Linked DNA regions of Kaistia algarum. The main gene of each other region encodes a partner of the protein of the gene in region 2 in a complex. Links are inferred from orthologs where the notes say so. Each region holds a gene or a part of one and is shown on either strand. Other genes may lie near its edges.

Region 1 (5,451 bases), 2.1 Mb from region 2 along the record:
TGGCTGGCAGCGAGGATATCGCCGCGCTTCCAGGCCAGAAACGGCCCGAACGGGACGGCAATCAGCAGCGGCACCATCAAGGGCCCGAACGTCATGTTGAAGAACGGCGCGCCGACCGAGATCTTCCCGCCGGTCAGGGCTTCGAGAACCAGCGGATAGAGCGTGCCGGTCAGGACCGTGGCGCAGGCCGCCGTCAGGATCAGATTGTTGAAGACGAGCGCGCCCTCGCGGCTGATGGGCGAGAAGACACCGCCGGGCGTGAGCGAGCCGGCTCGCGCCGCGAACAGGGTCAGTCCCCCGCCGATGAAAAGGCAGAGGATGCAGAGGATGAAAACGCCGCGCGTCGGGTCGCTCGCAAAGGCGTGGACCGAAGTCAGGACGCCGGAGCGGACGAGGAAGGTGCCGAGCAGGGACAGCGAGAAGGTCAGCACGGCGAGCAGGATCGTCCAGATCTTCAGCGCGTCGCGCTTTTCCATGACGACAGCGGAGTGCAGCAAGGCCGTCGCCGACAGCCACGGCATGAAGCTGGCGTTCTCGACCGGATCCCAGAACCACCACCCGCCCCAGCCGAGCTCGTAATAGGCCCAGTAGGATCCCATCGCGATGCCGAGCGTCAGGAACAGCCAGGCAGCCAGCGTCCAGGGCCGAACCCAGCGCGCCCATGCCGCATCGATCCGGCCGTCGATCAGCGCGGCGATAGCAAAGGAGAACGAGATCGAGCAGCCGACATAACCGAGATAGAGCAGCGGCGGATGGATGGCGAGGCCGATATCCTGCAGCACCGGATTGAGATCATGGCCCTCGGCCGGGGCCGGATTGAGCCGCAGGAACGGGTTGGAGGTCGCCAGGATGAACAGGAGAAAGGCGGTGCCGATCAGGGACTGAATGGCGAGAACCAGCGCCTTCAGCCGCATGGGAAGGTTGTTGCCGAAGAGGGCGACCAGCGCGCCGAACAGCGCCAGGATCAAGACCCAGAGCAGCATGGAGCCTTCGTGGTTTCCCCAGACGCCGCTGATCTTGAAGATGAGCGGCTTCATCGAATGCGAATTCTCGACGACGTTGACGACCGAGAAATCCGAGACGAGATAGGCGTGGGTCAACGCCGCGAAGCTCGCTGCGACGAAGACGAATTGCGCGATCGCGGCGGCCGGCGCCACCGCCATCAGCGGGCCGTCATGGCGCAGCGCGCCGACCAGCGGCAGGACGGAGCCGACGATCGCGAGCGCCAGGGCCAGCACCAGCGCGTAATGGCCGAGTTCGACAATCATTGGATCGCCCTCGGCGCCGGGCCTTCGGCGGCGGTCTCGGGCCGCCACTCGCCGCTCTTCTTCAGCGCCTCGACCACTTCCTTGGGCATGTAGGTCTCGTCATGCTTGGCGAGGATCGTATCGGCGGCGAAGAAGCCGGCCGGATCGACCCGGCCCTCCGCCACGACGCCCTGCCCCTCGCGGAAGAGATCGGGCAGGATGCCGACATAGTGGATCGTAACCGCCGCCTTGCCATCAGTCACGGCGAAGCGCACGGCGCCGCCATCCTCCTTGACGAGGCTGCCGGTCTCGACAAGGCCGCCGAGGCGCAGGCGCCGCTCGGGTCCCGGCGGGCTGGTGGCGATCTCGGACGGTGTCGCGAAGAAGGCGATGCCATCCGACATCGCGTAGAGCACGAGCCCGACGGCGAAGACGAGAACCGCTCCCGCTACGCCGATGAGGCTGAGACGCCGTTGCTTCCTCGTCATGATCGCGATGCCGTCCCGTTCTTCGTTCTCATGGCGCCGTGCCGACGCCGTTGTCCGCGGCCGCCTTCTCGACGGCAGCCAGGACCGTGCTGTTGCCGGCCAGCGCCTTGCGCGCCTTGTCGAGGGCGGCTTGCGCATCGGCCGGACGCCCCAGCACGATATAGGCACGAAACAGCCGCGCCCACCCCTCGGCGTCGTCCGGCGAGGCATCGAGACGCGCGGCGAGGCCCGCGACCATTCCCTCGATCATCTGCTGGCGCGCGGCCGGCGTCTGCTGGGACGCCGCGGCGACATCGGCGGCGGTCGGCCCGGGTGCGGCCTGACTGGAAGCCATCGGTCCCGTCGCAACCGGTCCAGCCGAGCCGCCCTGCACCTTTTCCAGCTCGGCCTTCGCGACCGGCAGCCATGGCGCATCGGCGGGCGAATCGGCGATCAGCCCGTTCCACGCCGCGATCGCCTCGTCCTTGCGGCCCGACTGGCTGAGCGCGACGGCGAGATAGAAGCGCGCGCGGGCATTGCCGGGATCGCCCTGAAGCGCCCGCTCGAAGGCGGTCCTCGCCTCTTCCGTGACCAGGCCGCCATGGGCGCGCGTCACCGCCTCGCCGAAGAAGGCGTCGCGCTCCGGCGTCGCGCCAAGTATGCGGCGCGAATTGTCGAAGGCGCGGGCGGCGTCGTCGAAGCGGCCGACGCGCATATAGACCGGTCCCAGAACCTCCCAGCCCTTGCCGTCTTCCGGATCCTGGGCGAGATGCGTCTCGACCTTGAGCACCAGGCTTTCCAGCTCGGGGTCAGCCGCAGCCGCGCGCCGTTCGGCGATCGGCTGGTCGATCAGATTGGGGGAGCCCAGCGCCAGATAGGTGCCAACCGCAATGAGCGGAATGGCGATGACGGCCGCGAAGGTCGCAAGAGCCCGGACAGGGGACGATCCCGCTGGATCTGCCGCGCTCGCCTCATCGGTCTTCAGCAGGCGGCGGGAGATTTCGAGGCGGGCGGCGTCGGTTTCCGCCTCGCCGATGAGGCCGCGCTCGCGGTCGCGATCCAGCTCCGTGAGCTGGTCGCGATAGATCGCGCGCGCCGATGGGTCGGCGGAAACGGCCCCTGCCCGCGAACGTCCCAGAGGAACGAGTATCGCGAGCGAAGCGGCGGCCGTCAGAACGGCCATGGCGATCCAAAGCAGCATCGGTCTCCAATGCCCTGCAGGCTGGCGGCGCCCCAAGCGGCGCCTCGCGCATTCAGGGCCCCGAATAGCCTCTAGCCATTCGGGCGACCGTCCGCATAGCGCAATCTGTCACAGGCGCGTTTGCGCCCGCTCAAATTACCGTCAGTCGACCGCCCGCCACGTTCCGTCGGGCTGGCGGCAAGCCGTGCCGCGCGCCGTCTGCGGCTGGCCGTCGATCCAGATTTCATGCGTATAGTCGCGGCACTCATAGGCATTGACGTTGTAGCGCGGGCCCGGAATCACCTCGCCGCGCGTGCTGCCGGAATTCCACGCGACAGGTGTGCCGGGACGGCCATTCTCAAGCGCCTGCATCTGCGCCTGAGCGGCCTGCTGCTCGGCCTGCGCGTCCAGGCTGACACCAATGGCATTGCCGACAAAGGCCCCGATGAGACCGCCAGCCACCGTCGCCGCGACTTTGCCGGACCCCGAGCCGAACTGGTTGCCGATGAGCGCGCCGGCCGCCGAGCCGCCGACGATGCCCACCTGCTGGTTGGTCGGAGACTGGCAGGCAGACAGCATCAGTCCGGTCGTGCCGACGACGATCAGGGAAATGAGCCTCATTGTTCCTCTCGAGCCTTTCGCCGGCCCGGACCGACACGTCCGATCGCGGGTCCCATGCAGCAGCACCATGGCGGAAATGGGGTTTAGCGACAGCCGGCATGGGCTTCAAGCAGCTGGCAGGCTCAGTTCGGCCCGCAATCCGCCAAGGGGCGAGGCTCGCAAGACGAAGGTGCCGCCATAGATCTCGGCAAGATCGGTAACGATCGAAAGCCCGAGCCCTGAGCCCGGCTTGGTCTCGTCAAGCCGGCGACCGCGACGCGTCGCCTCGACGATGTCCGCGTCAGAAAGGCCTGGGCCGTCGTCGTCGATCGCGATCGTCAGCCAGCGCTCCTCATCGACGACGGCGCCGAGCGCGACGGTCACGCGAACCTTACTCTTCGACCATTTGCAGGCATTGTCGACGAGATTGCCGATCATCTCCTCGAAATCCTGCTGCTCGCCCCGGAACTTTACGCCGTCCGGAACCTCGGCCTCGATGGAGAGGTCGCGGTCGCCATGGATGCGCCGCATGGCGCGCAGCAGGCGCGCAACGATCGGCTCGACATCCGTCACCACGCCGATCACCTTGGAGCGCGCCGCGATCCGCGCCCGCTCCAGATGGTGGTGGATCTGGACACGCATCAGTTCCGCCTGTTCGGCGACCTTGTCGGCCAGCGGACCTTGCGAAGCGCGCGCCTCGTTGGTGATGACGCTGAGCGGCGTCTTCAGCGCATGCGCCAGATTGCCGACATGGGTGCGGGCCCGTTCGATGATCGCCTGGTTGGAGTTGATGAGGGCATTGAGTTCGCGGGCCAGCGGCTCCAGTTCGGCGGGGAACGGACCTTCGAAGCGCTGCTCGCGGCCCGACCGGAGTTCGGCGAGTCCGTGGCGCACCCGGTCCAGCGGCTGCAGCGCCCAGCGCATCAGCACCCAGATCGCCGCGATCAGCCCCACGCCGAATACCGACAAAGTCAATGCGACGCTGGTCTGGAAACGGCGGATTTCCGTCTTCAGATCGCTGACATTGCCGGCGACGACGACGTCGTAGCGATGATCGGCGTCGAAGGTGAAGGTGCGGCGCAACAGCCGCAGCTCCTGGCCATCGGGGCCGGTCAACGTCGCCGATTCGATCCCGTCGACGGTGCCGAGCACCTCGGCCCGGGCCATGTCCAGCGTGTCGGTGGCGAGCGAACGCGATGCCATGAGCACGGGGCCGCTGGCGCGGCCAACCTGCCAGTACCAGCCGGAATAGATAAGCTCGAAGCGCTGTTCGCCGAGATTGCCGGGATCGTGAAGCTCGCCCGGCGACTGGGAGGCGAGATTGCCGACCAGCGTCTTCAGATAGACGCTGAGGCGCGCGTCGAAGGCGCGCTCCGCAGTATCGCGATAGAGCGAGGAGAGGATGAACCCGGCCGCGACGAGCGCGATCGCCGCCCAGACCGTCGCACCGGCGATCAGGCGAAAGGCGAGCGAGTCGACACGAACCCTCATGAGCCGCCCGGCGTGATGATCCGGTAGCCGAGGCCGCGAACCGTGTCGATCAGATCCGGCGACACCTTCTTGCGCAATCTCCCGACGAAGACCTCGATCGTGTTGGAATCACGGTCGAAATCCTGATCGTAGAGATGCTCGGTGAGCTCCGTCCGAGACACCACGCGATCACGATGGTGCATCAGATATTCCAGAACCTTGTACTCATGCGCCGTGAGCTTGACGGGATTGCCGTCGACGGTGACGCGGCCGGACTTGGTGTCGATCCGGACCGGGCCGATCTCGATATCGTTGGTGGCGTGGCCGGCGGCGCGGCGGACCAGCGCACGGATGCGGGCCAGCACTTCCTCGATATGGAAGGGCTTGGCGACGTAGTCATCCGCGCCGGCATCGATGCCCTGGACCTTGTCGCTCCAGCGGTCGCGCGCGGTGAGGATCAGGACCGGCATCTTGCGGCCATCGCGCC
Region 2 (8,118 bases):
AGAATTTTCTTCGACGAATGGAACCCGTCAAATTGGCCCGCCCGAAAGCCGCGCGTTCGTTAGCACAGCATCCACGCTATCGCAACTCGCGGCCGACTCGGAAATGCCACGATTCGGTGCGGCTCGATACCGTTCCTGTCTCCGGATCGGCCTATCGATGAAGGCCTGATCGCGGACATGGTTCACGAAGACCTCGGTTAAACCCGAACCATTCAGGTGGTTGCACCCGTCTATCGCCGATGGTAAAACCAGACCATCGCAGGAGAGCACGATGGGTACCACCACGATCGGCATCAAGGTCGACGAGGAATGGAAGGCGCGACTGCAGGCGGCTGCGGCGGAACTCGGAAAATCGCCCCATGCCCTGGCGAAGCAGGGCCTGCTCATGGCGATCACTGATGCCGAGGGCACGGAAGCCGGCTCGATTTCCGGCTCCGATTCGCCGGAGATGCCGTTTCTCGATCTGGCGCGCAGCGTTCGCTCGTTGAGCCTGCTGCGAGCCCGCATCGCCGCGGCGGCGCGGCGCCCGGAACTGGAATGTATGCCGCTGCTCATTTCGGAGGCCGCGCTTCCGGACGTCGCCCGCGCCGAGGCGGCGGCTATCGCCGGCGATCTGGTCGAGCGACTGCGCGCCAAGCCCGGATCCGGCCGCGTCGAGGGCCTCATCCGCGAATATGCGCTGTCCACTCAGGAAGGCGTGGCGCTGATGTGCCTTGCCGAAGCGCTGCTGCGGATTCCCGATCGCGCGACCCGCGACGCGCTGATCCGCGACAAGATTGCCGCCGGCGACTGGAGCGCCCATGTCGGTCAGAGCCCGTCGCTTTTCGTCAACGCCGCCACCTGGGGTCTGGTCGTAACGGGGAGGCTGACGGGCACATCCAGCGAGGAAGGACTCTCGTCGGCGTTGTCACGCCTCATCGGGCGCGGCGGAGAAGGCGTGATCCGCAAGGGCGTCGAGATCGCCATGCGGCTGATGGGTGAGCAGTTCGTCACCGGACAGACAATCGGCGAGGCCCTCGCCAACAGCCGGCGCATGGAGGCGAAAGGCTTCCGCTATTCCTACGACATGCTCGGCGAGGCCGCGATGACGGCAGCGGATGCCGATCATTATTTCGCGGCCTATGAGCAGGCGATCCACGCGATCGGCAAGGCAGCCGGCCGACGCGGCATCTATGAAGGCCCCGGCATCTCGATCAAGCTATCGGCGCTGCATCCACGCTATTCGCGCGCCCAGGCCGAACGCGTCATGGTCGAACTCTTGCCGCGCCTTACGAGCCTCGCCCGCCTCGCGCGGCGCTACGATATCGGCCTCAACATCGATGCGGAGGAGGCCGATCGACTCGAACTCTCGCTCGACCTCCTGGAAGCGCTTTGCTTCGATGCCGAACTGGAAGGCTGGAACGGCATCGGCTTCGTCATTCAGGCCTATGGCAAGCGCTGCCCCTTCGTCATCGACTACCTTATCGATCTTGGCCGACGCAGCCGGAGGCGGCTGATGGTGCGCCTCGTGAAGGGCGCTTACTGGGACAGCGAGATCAAGCGTGCGCAGGAGGCAGGACTGGAGGATTTCCCGGTCTTTACGCGCAAGCTCCACACCGACGTTTCCTATCTTGCCTGCGCCAGGCGTCTGCTCGCCGCGCCGGACGCGATCTTCCCGCAATTCGCCACCCACAACGCGCAGACCCTGGCGACGATCATGAAGATGGCCGGCGCGAACTTCTATGCCGGCCAATATGAGTTTCAATGTCTCCATGGCATGGGCGAGCCGCTTTATGAGGAGGTCGTCGGTGCCGATCGCCTCGGCCGCCCCTGTCGCATCTATGCGCCGGTCGGAACACATGAGACGCTGCTCGCCTATCTTGTTCGCCGCCTGCTGGAGAACGGCGCCAATACGTCGTTCGTGAACCGCGTTTCCGATCCGGCGGTACCGATCGAGGACCTCGTCGCCGATCCCGTCGCCGAGGCCGCCGCGCTGGTGCCCATGGGGAGCCCGCATCCCTCCATCCGGCCGCCGCGCCATATCCATGGCGCGCGGATCAACTCGCTGGGCCTCGACCTCGCCAGCGAGCCGCAGATTGCCACGCTCGCGGCCCATCTTGTCGGCGAAGGCAGCCGGAAATGGCAGGCGCGGCCGATGGTCGGCGGCGAAATTCACGAAGGCAAGGCCGAGACGATCCGCAACCCCGCCGACCGCCGCGACGTCGTGGGCTCCGCCGTGACCGCCGCCACGGCCGATATCGCCAGCGCCTTCGACCATGCCGACGCGGTGGCACCGATCTGGTCGGCGACACCCGCCGCCGAACGCGCCGCGATCCTGCGTCGGGCAGCGGACCGGTTCGAGGCCGCAATGATCTCGCTGATCGGCCTGCTGGTGCGCGAGGCCGGCAAGACGATCCCGAACGCTGTTTCGGAAGTGCGCGAGGCCGTGGACTTCCTGCGCTTCTACGCAGACGAGGCGGAACGGGCGGACGACGGCAGCCGCCCGCTGGGGCCGACCGTCTGCATCAGCCCGTGGAACTTTCCGCTCGCCATCTTCACTGGCCAGATCGCGGCAGCGCTCGCGGCCGGCAATCCGGTGCTGGCCAAGCCGGCGGAGGAGACACCCCTCGTCGCGGCGGAAGCTATCCGCATCTTGCGCAGCGCCGGCATCCCGCCGGCGGCCCTGCAACTCCTTCCGGGAGAAGGCGACGTCGGTGCGGCGCTCGTCGCCGATCCGCGAACCCGCGCGGTCCTGTTCACGGGCTCGACCGAAGTCGCCCGCCGGATCCAGGCGAGCCTCGCAGAGCGCCTGACGCCGGAGGGTCGCAACGTGCCGCTCGTGGCGGAGACCGGCGGGCTCAACGTCATGATCGTCGATTCCTCGGCTCTCGCCGAGCAGGTGACAGCCGATGTGCTGCAATCCGCCTTCGACAGCGCGGGCCAGCGTTGTTCGGCGCTGCGCATCCTGTGTCTGCAGGAGGACATTGCCGACCGCACGATCGAGATGATCCTGGGCGCCATGGCCGAACTGACGATCGGCAAGCCGGATCGCCTCTCCACGGATATCGGCCCTGTGATCCGCGCCGAGGCGGCGGCACTGCTCTCGGCGCATATCGCCGCCATGGCCGAACGAGGCTTCAGGGTACACTCGCTGCCCCTTCCGCCAGAAACGGCCACCGGCAGCTTTGTGCCCCCGGCCCTCATTGAGATCGGCGAGCTGGGCGATGTCGAGCGCGAGGTCTTCGGTCCGGTGCTGCATGTCCTGCGCTATCGTCGCAACGAACTGCCGGCCCTGATCGAGGCGGTGAATGCCACCGGCTATGGCCTCACCTTCGGCCTGCACACTCGCATCGACGAGACGATTGCGGCGGTGACTGGCAGCATTCGCGCCGGCAATATCTATGTGAACCGCAACATAGTCGGCGCGGTCGTCGGTGTTCAGCCCTTCGGCGGGAATGGCCTCTCGGGCACAGGCCCGAAGGCCGGCGGCCCACTCTATCTCCAGCGACTTGGCCATGGGAATCCGGCCGCATCCAGCTGGCAGGTCGGCACAGCAACGAATACCCTCGTCGCCTATCTCGACTGGCTGAAGGAAAGTGGACTGTCTGCGGCAGCCACATCATTTGACCGCTACCGCACCCTGGCGCCATCGACACGGCCTCTCGAACTGCCCGGCCCGGTCGGCGAGCGTAACGAATACCGCTTGCGCCCGCGCGGTCGCCTCCTCGTCCAGGCCGAGACCGAGACCGGGTTCCACGCCGCGGTCGCCGCCGCCCTGGCCACCGGAAACCGCCCTGTACTTCCGGCCGATGCTCCCTTCGGCCGAAATGCGTTGCCGACATCCCTGCAGGAACGTGTATTCGGGGAAAGCGAGCGCGACAGCCCCGTGGCGGCCGTGCTGTTCGAAGGCGGCGGCGACGCGTTGATCCGCCTGCAGATCGAACTCGCGGCGCTGGATGGACCCATCATCCCCGTCCATGCGGTATCGCCCGAGGGCCTTGCCGCCGGCCGTGAGGATTTCCCGCTCGCCATGCTGGTCGAGGAAATGTCGATCAGCACCAACACGGCAGCAGCGGGCGGCAATGCCAGCCTGATGACGATCGGCTAATCCAGGGCTGCACGGAGCGCCGCGGCCGCCGCGATCGGCGCCAGAACGGCCGAGGCCAGCGAGAAGGCAGCGAGAAACAGAAAGGGCGCGGTCGACGGCCCATTGCCGCCCACACCCGAGATCGCGCTGACGCCGAAGATCAGCACTGGGATGGTGAAGGGCAGCACCAGCACCGCGACCACGAGACCGCCACGACGCATCGCGGTGATCAGCGCCGCCCCAATGGCGCCAATCAGGGTCAGTGCCGGGGTTCCAAGCAGGAGCGTCGCCGCGACCAGCGTGATCGTCGGCGCGTCGAGGCCGAGGATCAGCCCGAAGACCGGCGTGCCGACGATCAGCGGCAGCCCGGTCGCCAGCCAGTGTCCGATGGCCTTGGCCAGAACGACCAGTTCGAGCGGCAGACCCGACAGCATCAGATGATCGAGCGTTCCATCGTCGCGGTCGTCCTGGAAAAGCCGATCCAGGCCGAGCAGCGTGGCGAGAAGCGCCGCGATCCACAGCATCGCCGGTCCGATCCGCGCCAGCAGCGGCATGTCCGGGCCGACGCCGAACGGCACCACGGCGACGACCGAGAGGAAGAAGACCAGTCCCGTATAGGCCCCGCCCCCGGCGCGCAGCGACAGGCGGGCGGTTCGTCCGATGAGCGCGAGGAAGAGGCTCATTCGCCGGTCTCCGGACGAAGCGCCAGTTCGGCCGTCGCCGCGACCGGCAGACGCCGATGCGTCGCGACGATCGCCGCGCCGCCACCCGCCAGATGCTCGGCGAGAATCGAGCCGAATGCCGCCTCCGCCGCGATGTCGAGCGCAGAGGTCGGCTCATCGAGCAGCCAGAGAGGACGGAGCGTCAGAAGCAATCGCGCAAAACCGACCCGCCGCTTCTGCCCGGAGGAGAGATAGGCCGCCGGCAGGTCCTCCAGCGCGTCGAGCCCGATCCGTTCCAGCGCCTCGCCGACGCTCAGACCCCGCGCGCCTGCGACCTTCGACCACAGGGCCAGATTCTCCGCGACGGTGAGGGCCGGCTTCAGCCCATCGAGATGCCCGAAATAGTGACAGGATTCGGCCAATGGCTGGTCCTGCGGCAACCAGCGGACCGCGCCGTCGGCAAGTGGCAGCAGGCCTGCCACGGCCCGCAGCAAGGTCGACTTTCCGGCCCCGTTCGGCCCGGACAGGACGATGAGGTCGCCCGCGGCGAGGGCGAACGACAGGCCGGACAGAATGCGCCTGCCGCCGCGATCGACCGAAAGCTCAAGGACTTCAAGACGGTTCACCGAGCCTCCGACGCCAGCGCGGCCCCTCGACGCAGGTTCGAAAGGTTCCAACGGCAGCGAGTTTCCTTGTTCTGGCTTCTCCTTACGAAATTCACTATAAGGCCTGCAACCCGGCGCCCGGTGCGCCGCGGCGAAGACCTGAGTCAACACTGAGGCGACGGAAGCCATGCGGAAGCCTTGTTCCGCCGCCGTCCCGCAGTGGCCTGACCGGGTCGGGCACGCTTCGTGCATCGACTTCGGCTAGGCGTTCCTGCGACCGAACCGAGGACCAGTCCATCGTGAGCAACGAGCATCCCGATAGCTTCAAATCCCGCAAGACCCTAGAGGTCGGCGCGGAGAGCTATGTCTATTTCAGCCTGCCGGATGCCGAAAGGAACGGCTTGCCAGGCATCGGCAATTTGCCGTTCTCGCTGAAGGTGCTGCTCGAGAACCTGCTGCGCAACGAGGACGGACGCACGGTCAGCGCTGACGACATCCGCGCCATCGCCGAATGGCTGGTGACACGGAAGAGCGACCGTGAGATCGCCTATCGACCGGCGCGCGTGCTCATGCAGGACTTTACCGGCGTTCCGGCCGTGGTCGACCTCGCCGCGATGCGCGACGCCATGGTCAATCTTGGCGGCGACCCGAAGCGCATCAACCCGCTCGTGCCTGTCGACCTCGTCATCGACCACTCGGTCATCGTCAACTTCTTCGGCAACAACGCCGCCTTCGGCAAGAATGTCGAGGAAGAATACAAGCAGAACCAGGAGCGCTACCGCTTCCTGAAATGGGGCCAGTCGGCCTTCAACAATTTCCGCGTCGTGCCGCCGGGAACCGGCATCTGCCATCAGGTGAACCTCGAATATCTGGCCCAGACTGTCTGGACCAGGACCGAGAACGGCGAGACCGTCGCCTATCCTGACACCTGCGTCGGCACGGACAGCCACACCACGATGGTGAACGGCCTCGGCGTGCTCGGCTGGGGCGTCGGCGGCATCGAGGCGGAGGCGGCCATGCTCGGCCAGCCGGTCTCCATGCTGATCCCTGAAGTGGTCGGCTTCAAGCTCACCGGCCAGCTGCGCGAAGGCATCACCGCGACCGATCTCGTGCTCACCGTCACGCAGATGCTGCGCAAGAAGGGCGTGGTCGGCAAGTTCGTCGAATTCTTCGGCACGGGCCTTGACCATCTTTCGCTCGCCGACCGCGCTACGATCGGCAATATGGCGCCGGAATATGGCGCGACCTGCGGCTTCTTCCCCATCGACGGCGAGACCATCGCCTATCTCGACGAGACCGGCCGCACAGGCGACCGCGTCGCGCTCGTCGAGGCCTATGCCAAGGCGCAGGGCATGTGGCGCCATGCCGGCGTGGCCGATCCGGTGTTCACCGACATACTGGAGCTTGATATCGGCTCCGTGCTGCCCTCGCTTGCCGGACCCAAGCGCCCTCAAGACCGCGTGCTGCTCTCCGACGCCAAGACCGGCTTCCTCGCCGCTCTGGAAGGCGAGTTCAAGAAGCCGGGCGAGGCCGACAAGCGCGTCGCGGTGGAAGGCACCGACTACACGGTCGGCCATGGCGACGTCACGATCGCGGCCATCACGTCCTGCACCAATACATCGAACCCGAGCGTGCTGATCGCCGCGGGCCTGCTCGCTCGCAACGCGGTCGCCAAGGGCCTCAGGAGCAAGCCCTGGGTGAAGACCTCGCTGGCACCCGGATCGCAGGTGGTCGAGGAGTATCTGAACGCGGCGAACCTGCAGAAGGATCTCGACGCGCTCGGCTTCAATCTCGTCGGCTTTGGCTGCACGACCTGCATCGGCAATTCCGGCCCGCTGCCGGAGCCGATCTCCGAGGCGATCAACAAGGGCGACCTCGTCGCGGCGGCCGTGCTTTCGGGCAACCGCAACTTCGAGGGCCGCGTCAATCCGGATGTGAAGGCGAACTACCTCGCCTCGCCGCCGCTGGTCGTCGCTTATGCGCTGGCCGGTTCGCTGCAGATCGACCTGATCACCGAGCCGCTGGGCACCGGATCGGACGGCCAGCCCGTCTATCTGAAGGACATCTGGCCTTCCAACCAGGAGATCGCCGCCTTCATCCGCAAGAACGTCACCAAGGCGATGTTCCAGTCGAAATATGCGGACGTGTTCAAGGGCGACGAGAATTGGCAAAAGATCGCCGTGCCGCAGGGCGAGACCTATGCCTGGGACGATCGCTCGACCTATGTGCAGAACCCGCCCTATTTCGAGGGCATGTCGCGCGATCCCGAGCCGGTCACCGACATCATCACCGCCCGCGTCATGGGCCTCTTCCTCGATTCGATCACGACCGACCACATCTCGCCGGCCGGATCGATCAAGGAAGCCAGCCCTGCCGGCGCCTATCTGCGCGACCATCAGGTCCGGCCCGCCGATTTCAACCAGTACGGCACGCGGCGCGGCAACCATCAGGTGATGATGCGCGGCACCTTCGCCAACATCCGCATCAAGAACCAGATGCTGGACGGCAAGGAAGGCGGCTTCACCAGGCACTGGCCTGACGGCACCGAAATGCCGATCTACGACGCCGCCATGCTCTACAAGCAGGAAGGCGTGCCGCTCGTCGTCTTCGCCGGCAAGGAATACGGCACCGGCTCGTCGCGCGACTGGGCGGCCAAGGGCACCAAGCTGCTGGGCATCCGCGCCGTGATCGCCCAATCCTTCGAGCGCATCCACCGCTCCAACCTCGTCGGCATGGGCATTGTCCCGCTTGTCTTCGAGGAGGGAACCTCGTGGCAGACGCTCGG

The links.
Region 1: the proteins of ccmB (region 2) and ccmE are in contact, whole or in part, in a solved structure (PDB 8CE8), measured with the Escherichia coli proteins. The link is inferred for Kaistia algarum from one-to-one orthologs.

The regions. Positions count from the first base shown.
Region 1 is NZ_JAPKNJ010000001.1:231,327-236,777, forward strand. What follows is about bases 1-2,823. They hold ccmE (cytochrome c maturation protein CcmE), read right to left. Parts: upstream 1,736-2,823; coding sequence 1,265-1,735; downstream 1-1,264. Other genes in these bases: OSH05_RS01110 (heme lyase CcmF/NrfE family subunit), read right to left, coding at 1-1,268; ccmI (c-type cytochrome biogenesis protein CcmI), read right to left, coding at 1,764-2,823. Outside these bases: more of ccmI, read right to left, coding at 2,824-2,915; OSH05_RS01125 (glycine zipper 2TM domain-containing protein), read right to left, coding at 3,057-3,515; OSH05_RS01130 (ATP-binding protein), read right to left, coding at 3,621-4,985; OSH05_RS01135 (response regulator transcription factor), read right to left, coding at 4,982-5,451. UniProt on the Escherichia coli protein: Heme chaperone required for the biogenesis of c-type cytochromes. Transiently binds heme delivered by CcmC and transfers the heme to apo-cytochromes in a process facilitated by CcmF and CcmH.
Region 2 is NZ_JAPKNJ010000001.1:2,315,824-2,323,941, reverse strand. The notes cover bases 2,917-5,777. They hold ccmB (heme exporter protein CcmB), read right to left. Parts: upstream 4,750-5,777; coding sequence 4,084-4,749; downstream 2,917-4,083. Other genes in these bases: acnA (aconitate hydratase AcnA), read left to right, coding at 5,633-5,777; ccmA (heme ABC exporter ATP-binding protein CcmA), read right to left, coding at 4,746-5,354; putA (trifunctional transcriptional regulator/proline dehydrogenase/L-glutamate gamma-semialdehyde dehydrogenase), read left to right, coding at 2,917-4,087. Also shown: more of putA, read left to right, coding at 272-2,916; more of acnA, read left to right, coding at 5,778-8,118. UniProt on the Escherichia coli protein: Required for the export of heme to the periplasm for the biogenesis of c-type cytochromes.